2 linked regions of the Variovorax paradoxus genome follow. Each later gene encodes a partner of the first gene's protein in a complex. Links are inferred from orthologs where the notes say so. Each region holds a gene or a part of one and is shown in the gene's direction. Other genes may lie near its edges. The genes, in order: secA and secY.

What was found.
Region 2: the proteins of secA (region 1) and secY are in contact, whole or in part, in a crystal structure (PDB 3DIN), measured with the Thermotoga maritima proteins. The link is inferred for Variovorax paradoxus from one-to-one orthologs. Residues at the interface, in WP_004082002.1 of Thermotoga maritima: Glu261, Ala262, Arg263, Lys300, Ala301, Arg302, Thr303, Ile304, Ile305, Leu323, Tyr324, Asp325, Pro326, Val329, Ser330, Tyr333, Ile336, Lys340, Phe345, Val349, Glu363, Phe364, Tyr374, Ser375, Gly376, Gly377, Glu393, Ile395, Thr482, Ser483; in WP_004081795.1 of Thermotoga maritima: Glu108, Gly109, Glu110, Glu111, Ala236, Glu237, Arg238, Arg239, Ile240, Thr241, Ile242, Gln243, Tyr244, Ala245, Arg246, Arg247, Val248, Thr249, Gly250, Arg251, Arg252, Val253, Tyr254, Gly256, Ala257, Ser258, Thr259, Tyr260, Leu261, Pro262.

What each region holds. Positions count from the first base shown.
Region 1 is NZ_CP046622.1:4,608,889-4,624,384, reverse strand. Bases 5,762-9,077 are described here. They hold secA (preprotein translocase subunit SecA), read left to right. Parts: upstream 5,762-6,084; coding sequence 6,085-8,877; downstream 8,878-9,077. Other genes in these bases: argJ (bifunctional glutamate N-acetyltransferase/amino-acid acetyltransferase ArgJ), read left to right, coding at 8,906-9,077; GOQ09_RS21580 (hypothetical protein), read right to left, coding at 5,762-5,894. Outside these bases: GOQ09_RS21610 (ATP-binding protein), read left to right, coding at 1-451; GOQ09_RS21605 (response regulator transcription factor), read left to right, coding at 475-1,479; GOQ09_RS21600 (hypothetical protein), read left to right, coding at 1,560-2,273; GOQ09_RS21595 (LysR substrate-binding domain-containing protein), read right to left, coding at 2,288-3,208; GOQ09_RS21590 (pyridoxal-phosphate dependent enzyme), read left to right, coding at 3,308-4,519; GOQ09_RS21585 (Bug family tripartite tricarboxylate transporter substrate binding protein), read left to right, coding at 4,550-5,533; more of GOQ09_RS21580, read right to left, coding at 5,586-5,761; more of argJ, read left to right, coding at 9,078-10,135; GOQ09_RS21565 (ATP-binding protein), read left to right, coding at 10,132-11,007; GOQ09_RS21560 ((deoxy)nucleoside triphosphate pyrophosphohydrolase), read left to right, coding at 11,004-11,453; GOQ09_RS21555 (acyltransferase family protein), read left to right, coding at 11,509-13,476; GOQ09_RS21550 (DNA gyrase inhibitor YacG), read right to left, coding at 13,511-13,732; cell division protein ZapD, read right to left, coding at 13,761-14,516; GOQ09_RS21540 (hypothetical protein), read right to left, coding at 14,544-15,496. UniProt on the Escherichia coli protein: Required for protein export, interacts with the SecYEG preprotein conducting channel.
Region 2 is NZ_CP046622.1:5,311,275-5,319,485, reverse strand. The notes cover bases 4,771-7,764. They hold secY (preprotein translocase subunit SecY), read left to right. Parts: upstream 4,771-5,607; coding sequence 5,608-6,921; downstream 6,922-7,764. Other genes in these bases: rpsK (30S ribosomal protein S11), read left to right, coding at 7,510-7,764; rpsM (30S ribosomal protein S13), read left to right, coding at 7,132-7,497; rpmJ (50S ribosomal protein L36), read left to right, coding at 6,995-7,108; rplO (50S ribosomal protein L15), read left to right, coding at 5,150-5,581; rpmD (50S ribosomal protein L30), read left to right, coding at 4,953-5,138. Outside these bases: proC (pyrroline-5-carboxylate reductase), read right to left, coding at 1-57; GOQ09_RS24865 (esterase-like activity of phytase family protein), read right to left, coding at 54-1,232; rplN (50S ribosomal protein L14), read left to right, coding at 1,447-1,815; rplX (50S ribosomal protein L24), read left to right, coding at 1,829-2,161; rplE (50S ribosomal protein L5), read left to right, coding at 2,173-2,712; rpsN (30S ribosomal protein S14), read left to right, coding at 2,721-3,026; rpsH (30S ribosomal protein S8), read left to right, coding at 3,047-3,442; rplF (50S ribosomal protein L6), read left to right, coding at 3,467-4,000; rplR (50S ribosomal protein L18), read left to right, coding at 4,015-4,380; more of rpsE, read left to right, coding at 4,399-4,770; more of rpsK, read left to right, coding at 7,765-7,914; rpsD (30S ribosomal protein S4), read left to right, coding at 8,045-8,211. UniProt on the Escherichia coli protein: The central subunit of the protein translocation channel SecYEG. Consists of two halves formed by TMs 1-5 and 6-10.

The sequences.
Region 1 (15,496 bases):
GGGCATCGACGGATGGGAGACGATCCGCCGTGCGCGCAAGCTGGGCCTGGTCGATGCGCCGGTGGCCATCGTCTCGGCCAATGCCTTCGACAAGGGGCTGGAGAACGATGTGGGCATTGCCCCCGAAGATTTCTTCGTCAAGCCGGTGCGGCACTCAGAGCTGCTCGATTGGCTCGAACGGCGGCTCGGCCTGCAATGGACGGACACGGCCGCCAAGCCGTTGCCCGCCGCCGCGCCGCGCGCCGTGCAGGCGCCTTCGCTTTCGCGGCTGCGCGCACTCGACGAAGCCGTAAGCCTGGGCTACTTTCGCGGCATCATGAACCAGCTCGACGAGATCGACGCCGAAGAGCCCGAATGCAGGGCATGGACCGAGGCGCAGCGCGTGCTCGCCCGTCAGTTCCAGTTCGAGGCCATGAGCCGCGCGCTGGCCGCGGCCGTGAGCGCGGCCTGAAAATCGCGGCGGACATCAACCCCATGGAAACCACACCGCTTGCGAAAACGTTGCGCGAACAGGGCGCCAACAGCGACCTGGTGCTGATCGTCGACGACGTGCCCGACAACCTCGCGGTGCTGCACGACGCGCTCGATGAATCCGGCTACACGGTGCTCATTGCCACCAACGGCGAACAGGCGCTGCAGCGCGCCGCGCAGGCCCGCCCCGACATCGTGCTGCTCGACGCGATGATGCCGGGCATCGACGGTTTCGAGGTCGCGCGCCGCCTCAAGGCCGATGCCGCGACGGCGCATATTCCCATCGTGTTCATGACCGGGCTCACCGAAACCGAGCACCTGGTGGCCGCGCTCGAGGCGGGTGGGGTCGACTACGTCACCAAGCCGATCAAGCCAAAGGAAGTGCTGGCGCGCATGAACGTGCACCTGCAGGGCGCCCGCCGCGCCCGGCAGGACGCACGCCAGGCCGGCCAGGCGCGCAATGCGCTCGACGCCTTCGGCTACGCCAGCATTACCGTGCGGCTGCCCGAGGGCAGGCTGATCTGGCAGACGGCGCTCGCGCGCGACCTGCTGCAGCGCTACTGCGACACCCGTGCGCCCGAAACACCGCCGGCCATACTGGAATGGCTGCGACGCCATGCGCCCGATGCCCGGCAACAGGGCATCGAGCCGCCGGCGCTTTCGGTGGTGCAAGGTGCAAGCAGTCTCAGTCTTCGGCTGCACCGGCAAACAGGGCAGGACGAGGACGGCGACGAATGGATGATCGTCATGCGCGAGATCTCGGACACGGGCGTGATCGAGGCCATGAGCCTGAGCCTGAAGCTCACGGCACGCGAGGCCGAGGTGCTCTATTGGGTGGTGAAAGGCAAGACCAACAAGGACATCGGCGAGATCCTCGGCAGCAGCCCCGCCACGGCCAAGAAGCACCTGGAGCGGGTGTACGTGAAGCTCGGCGTGGAGACGCGCACGGCCGCCGCCGGGGTAGCCATCAAACGCATCCGCGAGCTGCAGCCGCAGTTCGAGATCTGAGGCAATCTGCCCGGGGCGCTGCCGCGTCGCCGCGGCCACTTTCATCGTCCCTAGAATGCCCGATCCCCGGGATGCAGGCGATGAAGAAGAACAGACTCACAACAACGATTCAATGGCCCCGGCTCGCGTGGTTGCCCCTGGCCGCCTGCGCCCTGGCAAGCGCGGGTGCCCAGGCCGGCGGCCATTTCGACATCGACGATGCCGGCACTCTCGACGCGGGCCGATGCCAGTACGAAGCCTGGTGGGGCCGTACCGGCCCGGAACCGGTGACGGTGCTGCACGCCGGCCCGTCCTGCCGCGTCGGGCCTGTCGAACTGGGGCTGAACATCGACCGGTTCTCGGTGGAGGGCGTGCATTCGGTCACCGTGGGGCCGCAGCTCAAATGGAACTTCTTCGGGCCGGCGGCCGATGCGCCGCTGAGCGCGGCAATTTCGCTCGGTGCCGTGTTCGACGTGACGCGCGGCGGCCGTGCCGGCGGGCAACTGGTGCTGCCGGTCACGTGGCGCCCGCTGGACCGCCTGCAGGTTCACGCCAACATCGGTGCCGACTGGGCCACGGGCACCGGCGCCCGAACGCCGCGCGGCGGTTTGGCGGCGGAGTGGGCGCTCGATGAAAAGGTCTCGCTGATTGCAGAGCGCAGCCGCGCATCGGGCGTGTGGACTTCACGCATCGGTTGGCGCTTCGGCCTCACGCCGCTGATCAGCCTGGATGTGAGCGCTTCGCGTACTGGGGCAGGCTCCCGCGGCGTGAACGGCTTCGTCGTGGGGCTGAACCAAGAGTTCGGCTGGAAGTAAGTAGGCCGCGGGGATCAGCGCAGGTAGCGCTGGATGCGTTTCTCGTCTTCCGCCAACTGCTGGCGCATGAGCGAAAGAAAGTCGCGGGCGGTGGTCGAAAGCACCTTGCCTGCGGGCATGGCCAGCACGCATGAAAAGAACACGTCGACCGAGAGCCGGCGCACCACGAGGCCGCGTTCGGCGTAGTCGAGCGCGGTGATCGGGTTGACGAGTCCCACGCCCAAGCCGCGCAGGGCCATTTCGCACACGCTGGCCGCGTAGGGCGTTTGCACCATCACCCGGAGCGGGACGCCGCGTTCGGCAAGTGCGGCTTCGAGGCCGCGGTGCGAAGGGTCCTCGGGGTTCAGCGCCAGGAAAGGCGCTTGCGCGAGCTGCTCGGGCTCGATGCGCTTGAAACGGGCCAGCGCATGGCCCTGCGGCATCACGACCACCCCGGGAAAGCGCGCGAAGGTCGAGTGGTCGATGCCTTCAAGCGACAGTTCGTCGGCCATCAGGCCGAAGTCTGAAATGCCCTTGGCCACGCGGTCGCGCACGTCCTTGGAGCTGAGAACCTGCAACGACACCTGCGGCCACGGGCTGTCGCCGCGCTGCGCCTTCAGGCGCTCCAGCGCACGCGGCATGAAGCCCAGCCCAAAAGCCGGATAGCAGCTGAGTTCAAGCTGGTTGGTGCCGAAGTCGCGCAGGCTGCGCATGCGGTGCTCGATGGCTTCCATGCCGATGAAGACCCGCTCCACCTCCGTCAACAGCGCGCGCGCCTCGGGCGTGGGCACCAGCCGGCCCCCGGTGCGCTGGAACAGGACCATGCCGGCCTGGGCCTCGAGCCGCTTGAGCGACTGGCTGATGGCGGGCTGCGTCACATGCAGCAACGCAGCGGCCTTGCGGGTAGAGCCGGCGCGCATCAGGGCCCGGAATGTTTCTATTTCGGTGAAGCGCATCGATAAGTTTTCTTATCGCTTGAGTATTTCAAGCTAGATGATTTTATTTGCAGATGCCTAAGATTTCGGCACGACTTCCTACCCGAGACCGCCTGAAACATGCCCGCGCCCGTAATGCACTTCAAGTTCGCCTCGCCTTCCGAGCCGCCCGCCGATTCGGCGAACACCGCGCGGGCGCGCCCGCCGCAGCCGGTGAGAAACCCCCGTTTGCAGGGCTTTCGCTGCCTGCGCTGCGAGGCTCCTTATCCGCTCACCCTGGCGAACGAGGGCTGCCCCGCCTGCCGTGCCATGGGCGTCCACGCCGGGTTGCGTGCCAGCTACCTGCCCGACCGCGGCAGCCCGCTGCCCATGCCTTACACGCCAGGGTTCACGCTGGGCGAGGGCGGCACGCCGCTGCTGGAGATGCCGGAACTGGCGCGCGAGTTCGGCGTGGCACGTCTCGCGCTCAAGGACGAATCGTCCAACCCCACCGGCTCGCATAAAGATCGGATGACGGCTGTGGGCGTAGCCCAGGCGCTGGACTTCGGCGCCCACACGCTGGTGCTGGCCTCGTCGGGCAACGCCGCGATCTCCGCGGCGCACTATGCGTGGGCCGCAGGCCTGGGCTGCGAAGTGGCAACGTACGAAGGCCTGCCGGCGGCCTATGCACGGCAGCTCGACGCCCTTGGTGCCCGGCGCTACACCTTTGCCGACAACGCCGGCCGCTGGGCTTTCGTGTGTGAGCGCTCACAGCATGCGGGCTATTTCGCGCTGACGAATTACCGTTTGCCCGCGTTGGGCAGCGCGCCGCTGGCGATCGAGGGCTACAAGCCCATTGCCCTGGAGTGCCTGAACGAGGGCGGCCTGCCCGATCACATCGTGATTCCCACGGCGCGCGGCGACTTGGCCTGGGGCATCTACGCGGGCTTTGGCGATTTGCTGGCTGCGGGGCGCATTGCGCGCCTGCCGCGGCTCTGGCTGGTGGAACCTTTTGCGCGGCTCTCGCGCGTGCTGGCCGGCGGCGCACTCAACGGGGTGTATCCGGGCCATACCGCGCAGTTTTCCACCGCTGGGTCGACCGTGACCTTTTTGCAGTGGCAGGCCGCCACTGCCTCTGGGGGCGGTGCGGTGGTGGTCAACGACGACCAGGCCCGCGCCGCGAGGCAGAAGCTCACGGCAGCCGGCATGAGTGCCGAGCTTTGCGCCGCGGGCGGACTCGACGCCGTGCGCCAGCTGCGCGAAGGCGGCGCCATTGCAGGCGATGCCCACGTGGTGCTGATGCTGACTGCCAACGCCTCGCGCGACCCGAGCTGGCCCGACCCGGCCGCCTGAGCCCTCCAGTTGCCCAAAGGAATCGAAACCATGCAAGCAATGCAACGCCGCGCCTTCCTGGCTGCCGGATCGGCCGCTCTTTTCTGCACCACGGCGCAGCGCGCCTGGGCGGCCTTTCCCGACAAACCGATCAAGCTGATCGTGCCCTGGGCGGCGGGCGGTAGCACCGATGCCATTGCGCGCGCCATGGCGCAGCGCATGAGCCAGACGCTCGGCAGCTCGGTGATCGTCGACAACCGGCCTGGCGCCGCTGGCCAGATCGGCACCGAGGCGGCGGCCAAGGCCGCGCCCGACGGCTACACGCTGGCCATTGTCGAATTGCCGCACGCCATTGCGCCCGCGGTAACGGCGCGGCTGCCCTACGACCTGCTGCGCGACTTCACGCCGGTGACGATGATCGGCACCTCGCCCCTCGTCTTCTTTGCGGGCATGGACGACGACAGCCGGGATTTCAAGACTTTCGTCAAGACCGCCGGCACGCGCCCGATGCCACCGGCCATCGCCCACAGCGGCGCGGGCACGGTGAGCCACCTGGCGGCCGAACTGCTGGCGAACCGCACCAGGATCAAGTTCAACATGGTTCCCTACCGCGGATCGGCGCCGGCGCTCACCGATGTGGCGGCGGGCACGGTGGGCGGGCATTTCGCGACCCTGGCCAGCGGCTCCAGCCTGATGGGAGCCAACCGGATCCGTCCGCTACTGGTGACGAGCGCGCAACGCGTGAGCCTTCCGGGGCTGAAGGAGGTGCCTGCCCTGGCGGAGAGCGGGCTCAAGGGGCTCGAGATCGACCAGTGGTGGGCCCTGGTCGCGCCAGCCACCACGCCGCTGGAGGTGATCGAGCGGCTGCGGCGCGAAGCCATCGCGGCGCTGGACCATCCGGCGGTGAGGGAGCGCATGACGGCGCTGGGGGTGCAGCTGAAGGGTTCCACCACAGGCGAGCTGCGGGCCTTCATGCGCGCGGAGGCCGAGCGCTGGCAGAAGGTGGCGCACGACATCGGGCTTCAGCCGCAATAGATAGAGATTGGCCGGATCGGCGGCCCGGGGCCCGGCCGGCCGCCTTTTTCTTTCAGCGCCCGGATTGCACCTTGATCCGGATCGTGTTCACGTCCCAACCCCGGTTTCGCAGCCGGGTGACAAGCATGGGCGACAGCTGGCGCAACTTGGCGGCGGCGGCGCTGCCATTGACCAGCAGGCACCACACATCCCCTTCGGCCGGGCCGGCCTGCACGGCCGGGCGCATGGCCGGCGGAATCAATCCCTCGACCGCCCGCAGCCGGTCGCCAGAGTCGCGCGCGCGCGCAATCAGGCTTGCCAGGGTGGGCGAACCTTCGGCGGCCTGGTGCAGCGTGACGGGCGGGACGGAGCGGCGATTCATGGGTAATCCGAAGGGTGGAACAAGGCAGCTAAAATGCCCGGTTTGCCGACGCTTGCGCCGGCAGATCCGGTCTGAGCCGCTTGCTTTCGAGGCTTGCATTCGAAGAAGGCGCGCCCAACTGCTTTCACCATATCTTAGGGAATCCGGTCGCAGTGCCTGCCTGGTCAGGTGCACGCCCATCTCCACGCCAATGGCAACCAACTTCCTGACCCAGATTTTCGGCAGTCGCAACGACCGGCTCCTCAAGCAGTATCGCAAGACGGTGGAGCGCATCAATGCGCTGGAACCCGAATTCGAGAAGCTCACCGACGACGGGCTGCGCGCCAAGACCCAGGAATTCAAGGACCGCATCGCCAAGGGCGAAACCCTCGATGCCCTGCTGCCCGAAGCTTTTGCCACTGTTCGCGAAGGCTCCAAGCGCGTCATGAAGATGCGCCATTTCGACGTGCAGCTGCTCGGCGGCATGGCGCTCCACAACGGCAAGATCGCCGAAATGCGCACCGGCGAAGGCAAGACCCTGACCGCCACGCTGCCGGTGTACCTGAATGCCCTGTCGGGCCAGGGCGTGCACGTGGTCACGGTGAACGACTACCTCGCCAACCGCGACGCCCAATGGATGGGCCGCCTGTACAACTTCCTGGGTCTTACGGTGGGTATCAACCTGCCGCAGATGCCGCGCGAGGAAAAGCAGCAGGCCTACGCGAGCGACATCACGTACGGCACCAACAACGAATACGGCTTCGACTACCTGCGCGACAATATGGTGTACGAGCCGGGTGACCGGGTTCAGCGCACGCTGAACTACGCCATCGTCGACGAGGTGGACTCCATCCTGATCGACGAGGCCCGCACGCCGCTGATCATCAGCGGCCAGGCCGAAGACCACACCGAGCTCTACCTGGCCATCAACAAGGTGGTGCCGCTGCTGACCAAGCAGGAAGGCGAAGCCGATCCGCGCACGGGCGAGGGCGTCACGGTGCCGGGCGACTTCACGGTCGACGAGAAGACCCACCAGGTGTTCCTGACCGAAGACGGCCACGAGAAGGCCGAACAGCTGCTGAGCGAATTCAAGCTGCTGCCTGAAGGTGCCTCGCTCTACGATCCGGCGAACATCACGCTGATGCACCACCTGAACGCCGCGCTGCGCGCTCGGCACCTGTACCACCGCGACCAGCATTACGTGGTGCAGCAGGGCGAAGTGGTCATCGTCGACGAATTCACCGGCCGCCTGATGACGGGCCGCCGCTGGAGCGACGGCCTGCACCAGGCCGTGGAAGCCAAGGAAGGCGTGCAGATCCAGGCCGAGAACCAGACGCTTGCCTCGATCACCTTTCAGAACTACTTCCGCCTGTACAACAAGCTGGCCGGCATGACCGGCACGGCCGACACCGAGGCCTACGAGTTCCAGGAAATCTACGGTCTCGAGACCGTCATCATTCCGCCGAACCGCATCAGCAAGCGCGAGGACCAGCTCGACCGCGTCTACAAGACCACGCGCGAAAAGTACGAAGCAGCCATCCAGGACATTCGCGAGTGCTACGAGCGCGGCCAGCCGGTGCTGGTGGGCACCTCGTCGATCGAGAACTCCGAAATCATCGACGGCCTGCTCACCAAGGCAGGGCTGCCGCACCAGGTGCTGAACGCCAAGCAGCATGCGCGCGAAGCCGACATCGTGGCGCAGGCCGGCCGCACGAAGATGATCACCATCGCGACCAACATGGCGGGCCGCGGTACCGACATCGTGCTGGGCGGCAACATCGAGAAGATGATCGAGGCGGTCGAAAACGACGAGTCGCTCGACGAGGCCGCCAAGCAGGCCGAGGTGGCACGCATCCGCGCCGAGTGGACCAAGGACCATGAATTCGTCAAGTCGCTCGGCGGCTTGCGCATCATCGCGACCGAGCGCCATGAGTCGCGCCGCATCGACAACCAGCTGCGTGGCCGTTCGGGCCGCCAGGGCGACCCGGGCTCTTCGCGCTTCTACCTGAGCCTGGACGATCCGCTGATGCGCATCTTTGCGGGCGACCGCGTGAAGGCGATCATGGATCGCCTGAAGATGCCCGACGGCGAAGCCATCGAAGCGGGGATCGTCACGCGCAGCATCGAAAGCGCGCAGCGCAAGGTCGAGGCGCGCAATTTCGACATCCGCAAGCAGCTGCTCGAGTACGACGACGTGTCGAACGACCAGCGCAAGGTGATCTACCAGCAGCGCAACGACATCCTCGACGCGGCCGACCTCACGGCGCAGATCGCGGCGCTGCGCGAAGGCTGCTTCATCGATCTGGTGCGGCAGTACGTGCCGGCCGAATCGGTCGAGGAGCAGTGGGACCTGGCGGGCCTGGAGAAGACGCTCTTCAACGAGTGGGGCATCGACATGCCCCTGAAGAGCGAAGTCGAGGCCGCCGAGGCCGTGAGCGACGAAGATATCGTCGAAAAGGTGGTGAAGGCCGCCAACGACACCTTCGACGCCAAGGTGGCGCTGATCGGCCAGGAGAACTTCACCCAGTTCGAGCGCATGGTGCTGCTGCAGAGCATCGACACGCACTGGCGCGAGCACCTGGCTTCGCTCGACTACCTGCGCCAGGGCATCCACCTGCGCGGCTATGCGCAAAAGCAGCCCAAGCAGGAATACAAGCGCGAAGCCTTCGAGCTCTTCGGACAGCTGCTCGATTCGGTCAAGAACGAAGTCACGCGCCAGCTGATGACCGTGCGCGTGCAATCGGGCGAGCAGCTCGAGCAGGCGGCCGATGCGCTCGAGAGCCGCGGCGAAAACGTATCCAACATCACCTACAGCGCGCCGACCGAAACCGGCGAGGTAGAGGTTCGCCTCGACGAGGAAAACCAGCGCCGCATCGCGGCCGCCGGATTGGGACTTGGCACGCTCAGCGCAGAGGCGGCCGCCTTTGCGCGCGTGGGCCGCAACGACCCGTGCCCTTGCGGCAGTGGCAAGAAGTACAAGCAGTGCCACGGCAAGCTCAGCTGACCCAGAAAACTCCAGAAGAGAAACTCCCATGCCCGTGAACCTGTCCGCTCCTGATCCTGCCGCCTTGTTCGCGGTGCCTGGCGTCCGCATCGGCGTGGCCGAAGCGGGCGTGCGCAAGGCCAACCGCAAGGACCTGACCGTCGTGCTGATCGACGAAGGATCGGCGGTCGGCGGGGTGTTCACCCAGAATCGTTTCTGCGCGGCGCCGGTGCAGGTTTGCCGCGACCACCTGGCGGCCAGCTACGGCATTCGCGCGATGGTCATCAACACCGGCAACGCCAACGCCGGCACCGGCGAAGACGGCCTGATGCGCACGCGCTCCACCTGCATCGCGCTGGCGCGGCACCTGGAAATCGCACCCGAGCAGATCCTGCCGTTCTCCACCGGCGTGATCATGGAGCCGCTGCCGGTGGACCGCATCGAAGCTGGCCTGCCCGCCGCGCTGGCCGATGCTTCGGAGAACCACTGGGCGCGTGCGGCCGAAGGCATCATGACCACCGACACGATTCCCAAGGCGTTCAGCCAGCAGGCTCAGGTCGGCGGCGCCACTGTCACCATCACCGGCATCAGCAAGGGCGCGGGCATGATCCGCCCGAACATGGCGACCATGCTGGGCTTCATGGCCACCGACGCGAAGATCGATCCGTCGCTGATCCAGCCGCTGGCCAAGCGCCTGGCCGATGCTTCGTTCAACCGCGTGACCATCGACGGCGACACCTCGACCAACGACTCGTTCGTGGTCATCGCGACGCAGAAGGCCGCGCACGCAACCATCACCTCGCTCGATTCGCCCGAAGGGCAAGCGCTCGTTGCTGCGATGCAGAACGTGGCGCGCCAGCTCGCGCAGGCCATCGTGCGCGACGGCGAAGGCGCCACCAAGTTCATCACCATCCAGGTCGATGGCGGCCGCAATCCGGAAGAGTGCAGGCAAGTGGCCTATGCCGTGGCGCATTCGCCGCTGGTCAAGACGGCTTTCTTTGCGAGCGATCCGAACCTGGGCCGCATCCTGGCGGCCGTGGGGTACGCGGGCATTGCCGACCTGGACCAGACCGGCATCGACCTGTTCCTGGACGACGTGCACGTGGCGGTGAAGGGCGGGCGCAATCCGTCGTACCGCGAGGAAGACGGCCAGCGCGTGATGAAGCAGAGCGAGATCACAGTGCGCATCGGCCTGGGCCGCGGCAATGCGAGCGAGACGGTCTGGACCTGCGACCTGAGCCACGACTACGTGACCATCAACGCCGACTACAGGTCATGAATGAGCAATTCCAGAAGCTGATCGAGCGCGCCGAGCAGCTGATCGGCCGCATCGAGTCGATCCTGCCGCAGCCGCTGGCTGCACCCGCCGACTGGAACGCGTCGATCGCATGGCGTTATCGGCGCCGCAGTTCGGGCCACGGCGTGCTCGAACCGGTGAAGCATGTGGCCGCAATGGCGCTCGATTCACTGAAGGAAATCGACGTCCAGAAGGAAAAGATCGAGCGCAACACGCGCCAGTTCGTTGAAGGCAAGCCGGCCAACAACGTGCTGCTGACCGGCGCGCGCGGCACGGGCAAGTCGTCGCTCATTCGCGCCTGCCTGCAGGCCTATGCGCCGCAGGGCCTGCGCCTGATCGAAGTCGACAAGGCCGAACTGACCGACCTGCCGGACATCGTCGAAGTGGTGTCGCAGCGGCCCGAAAAATTCATCGTGTTCAGCGACGATTTGAGCTTTGACGAAGGCGAGCCGGGCTACAAGGCGCTGAAGTCGATTCTCGACGGCTCGATCGCGGCGGCCACGCCCAATGTGCTGATCTACGCGACCAGCAACCGGCGCCACCTGTTGCCCGAATACATGAAGGACAACCTTTCGTACACCCACACCGAGGACGGCGAAGTGCATCCCGGCGAAGTGATCGAAGAGAAGATTTCGCTGTCGGAGCGCTTCGGCCTGTGGGTCAGCTTCTATCCGTTCAGCCAGAACGAATACCTGGCCATCGTTGCGCAGTGGTTGTCGTCGTTCGGCGTCGGCGAGGCTGCCATCGAAGCGGCACGGCCCGAGGCGCTGGTGTGGGCACTCGAGCGTGGCTCGCGCAGCGGCCGCGTGGCCTACCAGTTTGCGCGCGACTACGCGGGGCGGGCCAGCGCATGAGCGCGCAGCCGCAGCCCCAGGGCCGCAAGCACACTGAAGTCGCCGTCGGCGTGCTGATCCGTCTGGCGGACGACGCATTGCTGCTGTCGACCCGGCCCGACGGCAAGGCGTACGCAGGCTTCTGGGAGTTTCCGGGCGGCAAGATCGAGGCCGGCGAAACGGTCGAGCAAGCGCTGCGGCGCGAGCTGCAGGAAGAACTCGGCATCACCATTGCGGGCGCCGAGGTCTGGAAAGTCACCGAGCACGACTATCCGCATGCGCTGGTGCGGCTGCATTGGTGCAAGGTCACGGCCTGGAGCGGTGAGTTCGAAATGCGCGAAGGGCAGGAAATGCGTTGGCAGCAGCTGCCGCTGGATGTGACGCCTGTGCTGCCCGGCGCCATGCCGGTGCTCGAATGGCTGGCCGAGGAGCGCGGACTTCCTCATGCCGCCGGGTCGGCGGCATAGGCGCCTTCAAGAGAAACAACCAGGACCGCCACAGCGCGTTCAACGACCCCATTCGATGCTGCATCCCAAGTACCGACCGGACATAGACGGCCTGCGTGCCATTGCCGTGGCCTCCGTGGTGATCTATCACGCGTTTCCGGGCGTGCTGCCCGGCGGTTTCATCGGCGTCGACATCTTCTTCGTGATCTCGGGCTACCTGATCTCGACCATTCTTCTGCAGAGCCAGGTGGCGGGTGATTTCAGCTATCGCGACTTCTACGCGCGGCGCATCCGGCGCATCTTCCCGGCCCTCATCCTGGTGCTCTTGGCCACCTTGTGCTTCGGCTGGTACATGCTGCTGTCCGACGAGTTCGCGCAGCTGGGCAAGCAGGTCACGGGTGGCGCGGCCTTCTTTGCCAATTTCGTGTTCTGGGCGGATGCCGGCTATTTCGATTCGGCCGCCGAAACCAAGCCGCTGCTGCATCTGTGGTCGCTCGGCATCGAAGAGCAGTTCTACATTTTCTGGCCGGTGCTGCTGGGCGTGGCCTGGCGCCGCCGCTGGCCGATGATCCGCGTGATCCTGGCGATTGCGGTGGTGTCGTTTCTCGTCAATGTGCTCACGATCCATCCGTTTCGCACGGCGGCTTTCTATTCGCCGGCTTCGCGCTTCTGGGAGTTGATGGTGGGGGGCATCCTGGCGTGCATGCGGCTGAAGCCCGCAGTGCCGAGCCGCTTGCGCAGCCACGTGCAGTCCGTCGTCGGCGTGGGCCTGCTCGGACTCGGACTGGTGATGATCCGCGGCGACAAGGCTTTTCCGGGCTGGTGGGCGCTGCTGCCCACGCTGGGTGCGGTGAGCTGCATTGCGGCCGGGCCCACGGGCTTCCTGAACAAGTACCTGCTGTCGAACCGGGTGATGGTGTGGATCGGGCTCATCAGCTATCCGCTTTATCTGTGGCATTGGCCGCTGCTCGCTTATGCGCGCGTTCTGAGCGACGGATTGCCGTCGCTGCCCGTGCGTGCGGGCGCGGTGGTCGCGAGCGTGGTGCTGGCGTGGCTGACCTACAGGTTCGTCGAGCGCTACACGCGCACGCGCACCAGCCCCGGCCTGCTGCGCTGGCTGGCTGGCCTGGGCATTGCGCTGGTGGTCGTGGGCCTGGTGGTCTTCTCTGGCGTGCTGCAACCGCGCCATCACGACATTCGCCTTCAGCAGATCTCCGAGGCCGCGGCCGACGTGGGGTACTACGACGATTTCAAGAACTACGAACTAGGGCGGCACTTGCTCTACCAGGTGGGTAAGGGTTCGCGTAAGAGCCTGCTGATCGGCGACAGCCATGTGCAGCAGTATGGCCCGCGTGCCGAGGAGCTTGCGCGGACGGTGCCTGACAAGGCCAACACCATCTACTTTGCAACGCAGGGGTCTTGCCCGCCGATTCCCGGTGTTTACGCGGATGCGAACATTGGCTGCGCCGAGCGGCGCACGGCAGTGCTCGAATTCGCCCGGAGCCCTGAGATCGACACGGTGGTGATCGGTGGCTGCTGGAACTGCTACTTCATCGCGGGCGGCGCACCGGGCTACTACTTCCGCGATGCGGCAGGCGCGGCCCATCAGTTCCGGGGCGGCGATGGCATGGCCCTGGCGTTCGACTCGCTCGGCCAGTTGCTGCGAGAACTGACGGGCAAGGGCAAGAAGGTTTTTCTGCTGCTCGATATTCCGGTAGCACCCGATTTCGAGCCGAAGCGCTTGCTCGAAGGCAGCCGATTGACCTCCATGAAGGTCTCGACGACAACCCCGACGCTGCCGATACCGCAGGACCAGCGCGAGTTGAACGATCGCCTTCGGCAGATCGGCATTGCGAGCGGCGTGGAAGTGATCGACGCGGTTGCGAACCTGTGCACGGCGGATGGCCAGTGCCTGCGCACCATGTCCGACGGTGCTCCCGCATACAAGGACGCGGGCCACTTGCGGCCCAAGTACACCCGCTCGTTCGCAACCTACATGGATCGCGCGCTGCTGAACGACGGCGGCGCGGCGCCCAAGAAGTAGCGCGGAGGAGGCGCTGCGGCGGCTGCGGCGCCTGCTACTGCTTCAGCTTGGGGTCGCCGAAGGTCTCTTCGTCCGGCGGCTCTTCGGCGGGCATCCTGAATTCCTCGTTGGCCCACGCGCCGAGATCGATGCCCTTGCAGCGTGCGCTGCAAAAAGGCCGATAGAGGTTGCTGGCGGCGTAGATGCTGTCTCCGCCGCAGGCGGGGCAGCGGACGATCCGCTCGCCGATGTCGTTGTGGGTCCTGCCGTTGCTCATGGCGTATGTTTTTGGCGCGCTGCTGCGCTCAGGCGCAGAGCGTGAGTTCGAAGGCGGCGTCTTCCGTGCTCTGGTGCAGGCGGTCGTCGGCCTCATGGCGCATCATTCGCACCGAAACCATGAGCCGGTTGCCGCTGATTTCGGGCACCAGCCCGAGTGCCGGGTCAATCCGCAGGCGCAGCAGCTGAAAGCTGCGCCCCTGCGGCAGGTTCTGCTGAAACTGCCCGTGGGTGGCGATGACCTTGTAGGGCACGTCGGCCTCGCGCAGCAGCTTGAGCAGCAGGTAAATGGATTCGGCCAGTGGCGCGAGCGTGCTCGACCACCGCTCCAGGTCCTTGCGCCGGCTCTGTGCGCTGCGGTGCTGCCAGGCGTAGTACGCGGGCAGGTCGAACTCGCAGGTGCCGCCCGGAATGCCGGCACGGCTGCGAATGCTCATGAGCCACTCGTTCTCGGTCAACGCTTGGCCGGCCTTGCCCGACACACTGTTGAGTGCCGAAAAATTGCGCTCGAGTTGGGTGACGACCTGGTCCAGCGCCGCCTCGGCGATTGCTGGATTGCCGCGGTAGCTATTGAAGACGTTCTTGTGCTTTTCCAGGTCCCGCATGACGTCGGCCTTGAGGTCGGCGCGCGCGGCAACGTCCATGATCTCGAAAATCGTGACCAGGGCGAAATGATGGGAGAGCGCGGATTCCGCCGGCACCAGTTCGCCGAGGCGGCGGAACAGGTGCTCCAGCCTCAGGTAGGTTCGGATGCGCTCGTTGAATGGGTACTCGTAGAGGATCACGCGTTCGGGTTCATGTGAGGGACGAGTTCAAGGCGATTTCGCGGCCGCCGGGTTGGGCTGCACTTCACGCACAGCCTCCAGCATACGCTGACCGAAGAGCAGATACCCTGCGATGGAAACGTGCGTTTCGTTGGCAGGATACAAGTCCGTGATTTTGAAGCGGTTCTGCTCGGACAGTGTAAAAAGATCGGGCCCGATCTTCAGGTCGTTGAACGTGCTGCGGAACGCGGCGGCATGGTTTTGGTCGAGGTATACCGTGCTCTTGTTGGGCACGACCATCCAGATGATGCGCAGGGATGGCGCCATTTTTTCCGTGAACTTCGCCATGAAAGCGGCGGAGTCCGCGGTGAGCGGCGCCATCAGGCGGTCTTCGGCCGTCATGAGCAATTTGTTGCAAGCGACGTGGCTGAATTGCTTGCAGCCGTCGGGAACGGTGCGCGCGTCAATGAGCGGACCCCAGCGGTCCGGCGTGTTGGTCCAGCTCTCGGAACGCTCGATGGCGCGGGTATTGCGATAGGTCAGCCAGCCCCTGAGCAGCTCTGCGTCCCAGTTCAGGCGGAACTCGGTAGGAGCCTGCTTGGACGGATTTTCAAACGGAGGAGGCGAGGGCACGAAGGTGTGCTTCATGGCCGCGCATTCCTTCGAGTCTTCGATGCGTCCCTGGAGCAGGCGCTCGATGCTCTCGATGATGACGACCTTGCCCTTGAAGCCTGACTTGCGCACCCATTCCGAGAAGTCGCTGCACATCGGCCCAGTCTTGTCCCAGTGCGTGGTGGCGACGCGATAGCCAGCCCCGACCAACGGCGACTGCCAGGCATAGCGAACCGAAAAGCTGTCGCCGATCACAAGCACATCGGCTTCCTGGATCGATGAGGCCTTTATGTTGGCGTCCGGAATAGGCGGAGGCGGATGGTGCCATCCGAAATCGCGTTCGGAAATGCGCCCGATGCGTGTCAGGTCGCCATATGGGATGGGCGTCA
Region 2 (8,211 bases), 700 kb from region 1 along the record:
AACGGGAGGAAGCGGTGCCGGCGCGGTGCGGGGCAGGAAAGTGACTGCGATGGTCATGGTCGGTCGGTGTATTCGAATGCCGCGAACTGGGTTGTCTGCAGCGGGTTGAAATTGTCGTCGCTCACCACGACCAGCATGCGCTTGCCGTCCGGCATTGCCGGGCCCCAGCAAAGGCCTTCGGTGTTGTCCAGGCGCGAAAGGCCAAGCGAGGCGAAGTCGGCAACCAGCGTTTTCGCGGCCGGCCGGTGGTTGCCCGCTGCGAGCACGCCGGTATTCAGCACATCGGTCGCGTCGCGGGTTTCGATCTCGTAAAGGCGCAGCGAGTTTCCGGCGCCGGTGGCGTAGGCGCGCTCGAGCACCAGCATGCGGTCGCTGTCGAGCATCAGGATCTCGCTGATGCCATTGTCGGCATGGCTTCCGGGAAGGAGCGGTTGCAGCGGAATCGGGTCGGGAATGTAGGCGATCTGGCGAACGGCTCGGCCGGTTTCCAGGTCGACCAGGGTCAGGCGGCAGGGGCCCCCGGCCGCGTGGGTGGTGGGAACCGGGCCATCCTGGATCAGCGCGTTCTCCATCGCGAGCCAGGCATGGCGGCCGTCCGGAGTGACTGCGAGGCCCTCGAAACCCAGGTTGTCGCGCGGACCTCGCTGCCGGGCCGGATCGGGGGTGAACATGGCCGGGAGCGCGAATTCGCGCAGCAGGCGGCCATCGCGGGCCGATTCGTAAAAGCTTGGCCCGAATCCGCGCAACACGTCCCCTTCGCTCACCCAGAGGAGGGTGCCGGTCCCTGGCCGCAGGCGCAGCGATTCAGGGTCTGCCACCGGGGTGCCCGGCTTGGTGCGACGCCGGTCGGGCCACGGGCCGCCGCCGGGTCGTTGCAGCTGCACCACATCTCCCGGCGCTGGTGCTTGCGTCCAGGGTGCGGGCCAGGAAGCGGTGTAGAAACGTGCAGGGCTCAAGTCAGATCGGTCGTCGCAAAGGAGCAAGTACTCGCTTCTATTTGCGTCGTAGTCGATGCCGGAAAGGCCGCCCGCGGTCGTGCCCTGTATATTCAGCCGGTGCGGCCAGTGGGCTTCCGCGATGCGGCGCAGCCGCCCCGCCCCTGGCAGCGGCACCACCGGACTCCCGCAGCCACCCAGTCCCGAACCTATAAAGGCGGCGGCTACGCCACCCAGCAGCAGTCGGCGACGTCCGGGCGACGTGGATTCCTGAGGGTCTGGAATAAAGGTGCGCACGCCGCCAAGTCTAGTTCCAGCGCATTTCCGGCCAGAAGGCAGTTGACACCTTTTTGCCCGCGTGCCACAATCGCTGGCTTCGCTTCAAAAAGGCGGAGCTTTCAGCCCAAAGCGGAAGTGCCTCGAGTGGTTCGAGGTGCAGACGACGGGCCCAAGACTGACCGCAGCGTCTCCCTCCTGGAGGCGCATCGGTACAAGTTGGGAACTACTAGCAATGATCCAAACTGAATCCCGGCTCGAAGTGGCCGACAACACAGGCGCGAAGTCCGTCCTGTGTATCAAGGTGCTCGGTGGCTCCAAGCGGCGTTATGCCAGCGTGGGCGACGTCATCAAGGTCAGCATCAAGGAAGCCGCTCCGCGTGGTCGCGTCAAGAAGGGCGAGATCTACAGTGCAGTGGTGGTCCGCACCGCCAAGGGCATCCGTCGCGCCGACGGTTCCCTCGTCAAATTCGATGGCAACGCAGCTGTGTTGCTCAACGCCAAGCTGGAGCCGATCGGCACCCGCATCTTCGGACCGGTGACGCGCGAGCTGCGCACCGAAAAGTTCATGAAGATCGTGTCGCTGGCCCCCGAAGTTCTGTAAGGACAACAACGCCATGAACAAGATTCGCAAAGGCGACCAGGTCATCGTGTTGGCCGGGCGCGACAAAGGCAAGCGCGGCGTCGTCTCGCTGCGCAAGGACGATTCGCACCTCGTCGTCGAGGGTGTGAACATCGTCAAGAAGCACGCCAAGCCGAACCCCCTCAAGGGTACGACCGGCGGCATCGTCGAGAAGACCATGCCCATCCACCAATCCAACGTGGCGATCTTCAATGCCGCGACCGGCAAGGCCGATCGCGTGGGCATCAAGATCACCCAGGGTGCTGACGGCAAGCGCGTGGCTGTTCGCGTCTTCAAGTCCAGCGGCGACGAAATCAAGTTCGCCTAAGAGGTACTCACATGGCACGTCTCCAACAACACTATCGCGAAAAGATCGCGAAAGACCTGACGGAAAAGTTCGGCTACAAGTCGCCGATGCAGGTCCCCCGCCTCACCAAGATCACCCTGAACATGGGTGTGGGTGAAGCTGTCGCCGACAAGAAGGTTCTCGACAACGCTGTCGCCGACCTGACCAAGATCGCCGGCCAGAAGCCCGTGGTCACCAAGTCGAAGAAGGCTATCGCCGGTTTCAAGATCCGCGAAAACCAGCCGATCGGCTGCATGGTCACGCTGCGTGGCGTGCAGATGTATGAGTTCCTGGATCGTTTTGTGACCGTCGCGCTGCCGCGTGTTCGCGACTTCCGCGGCATCTCCGGCCGTGCGTTCGACGGCCGTGGCAACTACAACATCGGCGTCAAGGAACAGATCATTTTCCCTGAGATCGAATACGACAAGGTCGATGCCCTGCGCGGTCTCAACATCAGCATCACGACGACGGCCAAGACCGACGAAGAAGCCAAGGCGCTTCTCGCTGGTTTCCGTTTCCCGTTCAAGAACTGAGGCGAACCGTGGCTAAACAATCTCTGATCCAACGCGAACTCAAGCGCGACAAGCTGGTCGCCAAGTACGCTGCGAAGCACGCGGAACTGAAGGCAATTTCCAACGACCTGAAGAAGAGCGACGAAGAGCGCGCTGCTGCCCGCCTGGGCCTGCAAAAGCTCCCGCGCAACGCGAACCCCACGCGCCAGCGCAACCGTTGCGAAATCACCGGTCGCCCCCGTGGCACCTTCCGTCAATTCGGTCTGGCCCGCGCCAAGATCCGCGAACTGGCTTTCAACGGCGACATCCCCGGTGTCACCAAGGCCAGCTGGTAAGCCAGGCAGGAGCAAACAACATGAGCATGAGTGATCCCATTGCCGACCTGCTGACGCGTATCCGTAACGCGCAGATGGTGGCGAAGCCCACTGTGTCGGTCCCGTCTTCCAAGGTGAAGATCGCGATCTCGCAAGTCCTGAAGGACGAGGGCTATATCGACGGTTTCCAGGTTAAGACCGAAGACGGCAAGACTGAACTCGTCATTACCCTGAAGTACTACGCTGGCCGCCCGGTCATCGAGCGCATCGAGCGCGTGAGCCGTCCCGGCCTGCGCGTCTACAAGGCCAGTACTTCCATTCCGCAAGTCCAGAACGGCCTCGGTGTTGCGATCGTCACGACCCCCAAGGGCGTGATGACCGACCGCAAGGCGCGCGCTACCGGTGTCGGTGGCGAAGTGCTGTGCTACGTCGCCTAACCGAGACATCGAGGAGTAACTGAAATGTCCCGAGTAGGAAAAATGCCGATCACCATCCCCGCAGGCGTGGATGTGTCGATCAAGGAAGACCAGATCAGCGTCAAGGGCACGGGCGGCACGCTCAACCTCGCACGCAACGCACTGGTCAAGATCGTCAGCAATGACGGCAAGCTGAACTTCGAACCCGCCAACGAGTCGCGTGAAGCGAATGCGATGAGTGGCACGATCCGTCAGCTGGTGAACAACATGGTGGTTGGCGTGACCAAGGGCTTTGAGAAGAAGCTCAACCTGGTCGGCGTCGGCTACAAGGCCGCAGCGTCCAACAACAAGTTGAACCTGCAAGTCGGTTATTCGCACCCGGTCAACATCGACATGCCGCAAGGCATCACGGTGGCCACCGCGACCCCGACCGAAATCGTGATCAAGGGTGCTGACCGTCAGCGCGTTGGTCAAATCGCCGCTGAGATCCGCGCTGTTCGTCCGCCTGAGCCTTACAAGGGCAAGGGTATCCGTTATTCGGACGAGAAGATCGTGATCAAAGAGACCAAGAAGAAGTAAGGGGCAGCAAAATGATGTTGACCAAAAAAGCACAGCGTCTTCGCCGCTCGCGCCAGACCCGCATCCGCATCGCGACGCAGGGCGTGGCTCGCCTGACGGTGAACCGCACCAACCTGCACATCTATGCCACCGTCATCTCCGACGACGGCACCAAGGTGATCGCCACCGCATCGACGGCCGAAGCCGAAGTGCGCGCTGCACTCGGCGGCTCGGGCAAGGGCGGCAATGCCGCCGCTGCAACGGCCATCGGCAAGCGCATCGCTGAAAAGGCGAAGGCTGCCGGCGTCGAGAAGGTCGCTTTCGACCGCGCAGGTTTCGCATACCACGGCCGCGTCAAGGCGCTTGCCGAGGCGGCCCGCGAAGCCGGTCTGCAGTTCTAACCGGACACGAGATTCAAAATGGCAAAGATTCAAGCAAGAACGCAGAACGAAGGCCCTGAAGACGGTTTGCGCGAGAAGATGATCGCGATCAACCGCGTCACCAAGGTGGTGAAGGGTGGTCGTATCCTCGGTTTCGCAGCACTCACCGTCGTGGGCGACGGCGAAGGCCGCGTCGGCATGGGCAAGGGCAAGTCGAAGGAAGTGCCTGCTGCCGTGCAAAAGGCGATGGAAGAAGCCCGTCGCAACCTGGCCAAGATCTCGATCAAGAACGGCACGCTGCATCACCGCGTGACGGGTCATCACGGCGCCGCTTCGGTCGTCATGATCCCCGCCCCGAAGGGTACCGGCATCATCGCCGGCGGCCCGATGCGCGCCGTGTTCGAAGTCATGGGCATTACCGACATCGTGGCCAAGAGCCATGGTTCGTCGAACCCCTACAACATGGTTCGCGCCACGCTCGACGGGTTGAAGAACTCGACGACCGCGTCCGAAGTGGCTGCCAAGCGTGGCCTGACCGTCGAAGAAATCTTCGCCTGAGCGCAAGCTCTCGCAAGGCTGAAGGAAGCATTCAAATGACGACGCAACAACAAACCCTCAAGGTGCAATTGGTCAAGAGCCCGATTGGCACCAAGGAATCGCATCGCGCGACCGTGCGTGGCCTCGGCCTGCGCAAGCTCAACAGCGTGAGCGAGCTGCAAGACACCCCGGCGGTGCGCGGCATGATCAACAAGATCAGTTATCTGGTCAAAGTTCTGTAAGAGAGACTGATATGGAACTCAATGGCATCAAGCCGGCAGCCGGCGCCAAGCACGCCAAGCGCCGTGTTGGCCGCGGTATCGGCTCCGGTATCGGCAAGACCGCAGGTCGCGGTCACAAGGGTCAGAAGTCGCGCGCAGGCGGTTTCCACAAGGTCGGCTTCGAAGGCGGTCAAATGCCGCTGCAGCGTCGCCTGCCGAAGCGTGGCTTCAAGTCGCACCTGCTGAAGTTCAACGCCGAAGTCACGCTGACTGCCCTCGAGCAGCTCGGCCTGGCCGAAGTCGACATCCTGGCGCTCAAGCAAGCCGGCCTCGTGGGCCAGCTCGCCAAGGTCGTCAAGGTCGTCAAGACCGGTGAACTCACCAAGGCCGTCAAGCTGACGGGCGTGGGCGCAACCGCTGGTGCCAAGGCTGCGATCGAAGCAGCCGGCGGCAGCATCGCCTGATCACCCTGGACTGAAAGAAGTTCTTCGTGGCAACTAACGCGGCAACGATCGCAAAAACAGGCAAGTTCGGCGACCTCCGTCGTCGGCTCGTCTTTTTGCTGCTCGCGCTCGTGGTCTATCGGATCGGCGCGCACATTCCTGTGCCGGGCATCAACCCGGACCAGCTGGCTGCGTTGTTCCAGGGCCAGCAGGGCGGCATTCTGAGCCTGTTCAACATGTTCTCGGGCGGGGCGCTGTCGCGCTTCACCGTGTTCGCGTTGGGGATCATGCCGTACATCTCGGCGTCGATCATCATGCAGTTGATGACCTACGTGGTTCCTACCTTCGAGCAATTGAAGAAGGAAGGCGAGGCTGGCCGTCGCAAGATCACGCAGTACACGCGCTATGGCGCACTCGGCCTGGCCTTGTTCCAGTCGTTCAGCATTGCAGTGGCCCTCGAGTCGTCGGCCGGCCTGGTGAACTCCCCCGGTTTCGGCTTCCGCCTGACCGCAATGGTGAGCCTGACGGCGGGTTCGATGTTCCTGATGTGGCTCGGCGAGCAGATCACTGAGCGCGGGCTGGGCAACGGTATCTCGATCCTGATCTTTGCAGGTATCGCCGCCGGTCTGCCGAGCGCCATTGGCGGCCTCGCTTCGCTGGTGACGACCGGTGCGATGAACCCGATCATCGCGCTCTTCATCATCGCGATCGTGGTGCTGGTCACCTACTTCGTGGTGTTCGTCGAACGCGGCCAGCGCAAGATCCTCGTGAACTATGCGCGGCGCCAGGTCGGCAACAAGGTCTATGGCGGCCAGTCGTCGCACCTGCCCTTGAAGCTGAACATGGCCGGTGTGATTCCGCCGATCTTCGCCTCGTCGATCATCCTGCTGCCCGCAACGGTGGTCGGCTGGTTCAGCACCGGTGAAGGCGGTTTCCGCTGGATCAAGGACGTTGCCAGTGCATTGCGCCCGGGCGAGCCGATCTACGTGCTGCTGTACGCTGCCGCGATCGTTTTCTTCTGCTTCTTCTACACGGCACTCGTGTTCAACAGCAAGGAAACGGCCGACAACCTGAAGAAGAGTGGTGCTTTCATTCCTGGCATTCGCCCGGGTGACCAGACCGCTCGCTATATCGACAAGATTCTGGTTCGCCTGACGTTGGCCGGCGCGGTGTACATCACCTTCGTCTGCCTGCTGCCCGAGTTCCTGATCCTGAAGTACAACGTACCGTTCTACTTCGGTGGTACCTCCCTGCTGATCATCGTGGTCGTCACGATGGACTTCATGGCCCAGGTGCAAAACTACATGATGTCCCAGCAGTACGAATCGCTGCTGAAGAAGGCCAACTTCAAGACATCGTAGGGCCGTGAGTTTCAGTATTGAATATTGGGTGTGGGCGGTGTACCGCCACGTTAAACAGTTTTAGGAGAATGAAATGAGAGTTTCGGCTTCGGTCAAAACCATCTGCCGTAATTGCAAGGTCATCCGCCGTAAAGGTGTGGTGCGTGTGATTTGCACCGACCCGCGCCACAAGCAGCGCCAGGGTTGATTGAAGAGTATTAGAGGACGCACATGGCACGTATTGCTGGCATCAACATTCCGCCGCACAAGCACGCTGAAATCGGCCTGACCGCCATCTTCGGCATCGGTCGCACGCGCGCCCGTCAAATCTGCGAAGCGAGCGGCATCGAATATTCGAAGAAGATCAAGGACCTGACTGACGCCGATCTTGAAAAGATCCGCGATCAGATCGCCTTGTTCACCATCGAAGGCGATCTGCGTCGCGAGACCACGATGAACATCAAGCGTTTGATGGACATCGGCTGCTATCGCGGCTTCCGTCACCGTCGCGGCCTGCCGATGCGCGGCCAGCGCACGCGCACCAATGCCCGCACCCGCAAGGGTCCGCGCAAGGCTGCGCAGTCCCTGAAGAAATAAGGATAGACCAGCATGGCTAAAGCACCTGCAAACAACGCCGCACAGCGCGTTCGCAAGAAGGTTCGCAAGAACGTTGCGGACGGTATCGCCCACGTGCATGCCTCGTTCAACAACACCATCATCACGATCACCGATCGCCAGGGCAACGCCCTGTCGTGGGCTTCGTCGGGTGGCCAGGGCTTCAAGGGCTCGCGCAAGTCGACGCCGTTCGCTGCGCAGGTGGCTTCCGAAGTGGCCGGCCGTGCTGCTGTCGAACAAGGTATCAAGAACCTCGACGTCGAGATCAAGGGCCCTGGCCCCGGTCGCGAATCGTCGGTGCGCGCACTGGCTGCGCTCGGCATCCGGATCAATTCCATTGCCGACGTGACGCCCGTTCCGCACAACGGCTGCCGTCCCCAGAAGCGTCGCCGCATCTGATCGTCAGTCCGCAAGGCGCAGCCGGCTCTTGAGCGGCTGCGCATTTGTTTTTTAACTAAGCCCACCGCCATCCGCGTTTTCGCCGATGGCTCCCGCAGGCAACTGCGGCAGATGACACAAAGGAAACCACGTGGCACGCTACCTCGGCCCCAAGGCCAAACTTTCCCGCCGCGAAGGCACCGACCTGTTCCTGAAGAGCGCCCGTCGCTCCATCCAGGACAAGGCCAAGTTCGACTCCAAGCCCGGCCAGCATGGCCGCACCTCGGGTCAGCGCACCTCGGACTACGGTCTGCAACT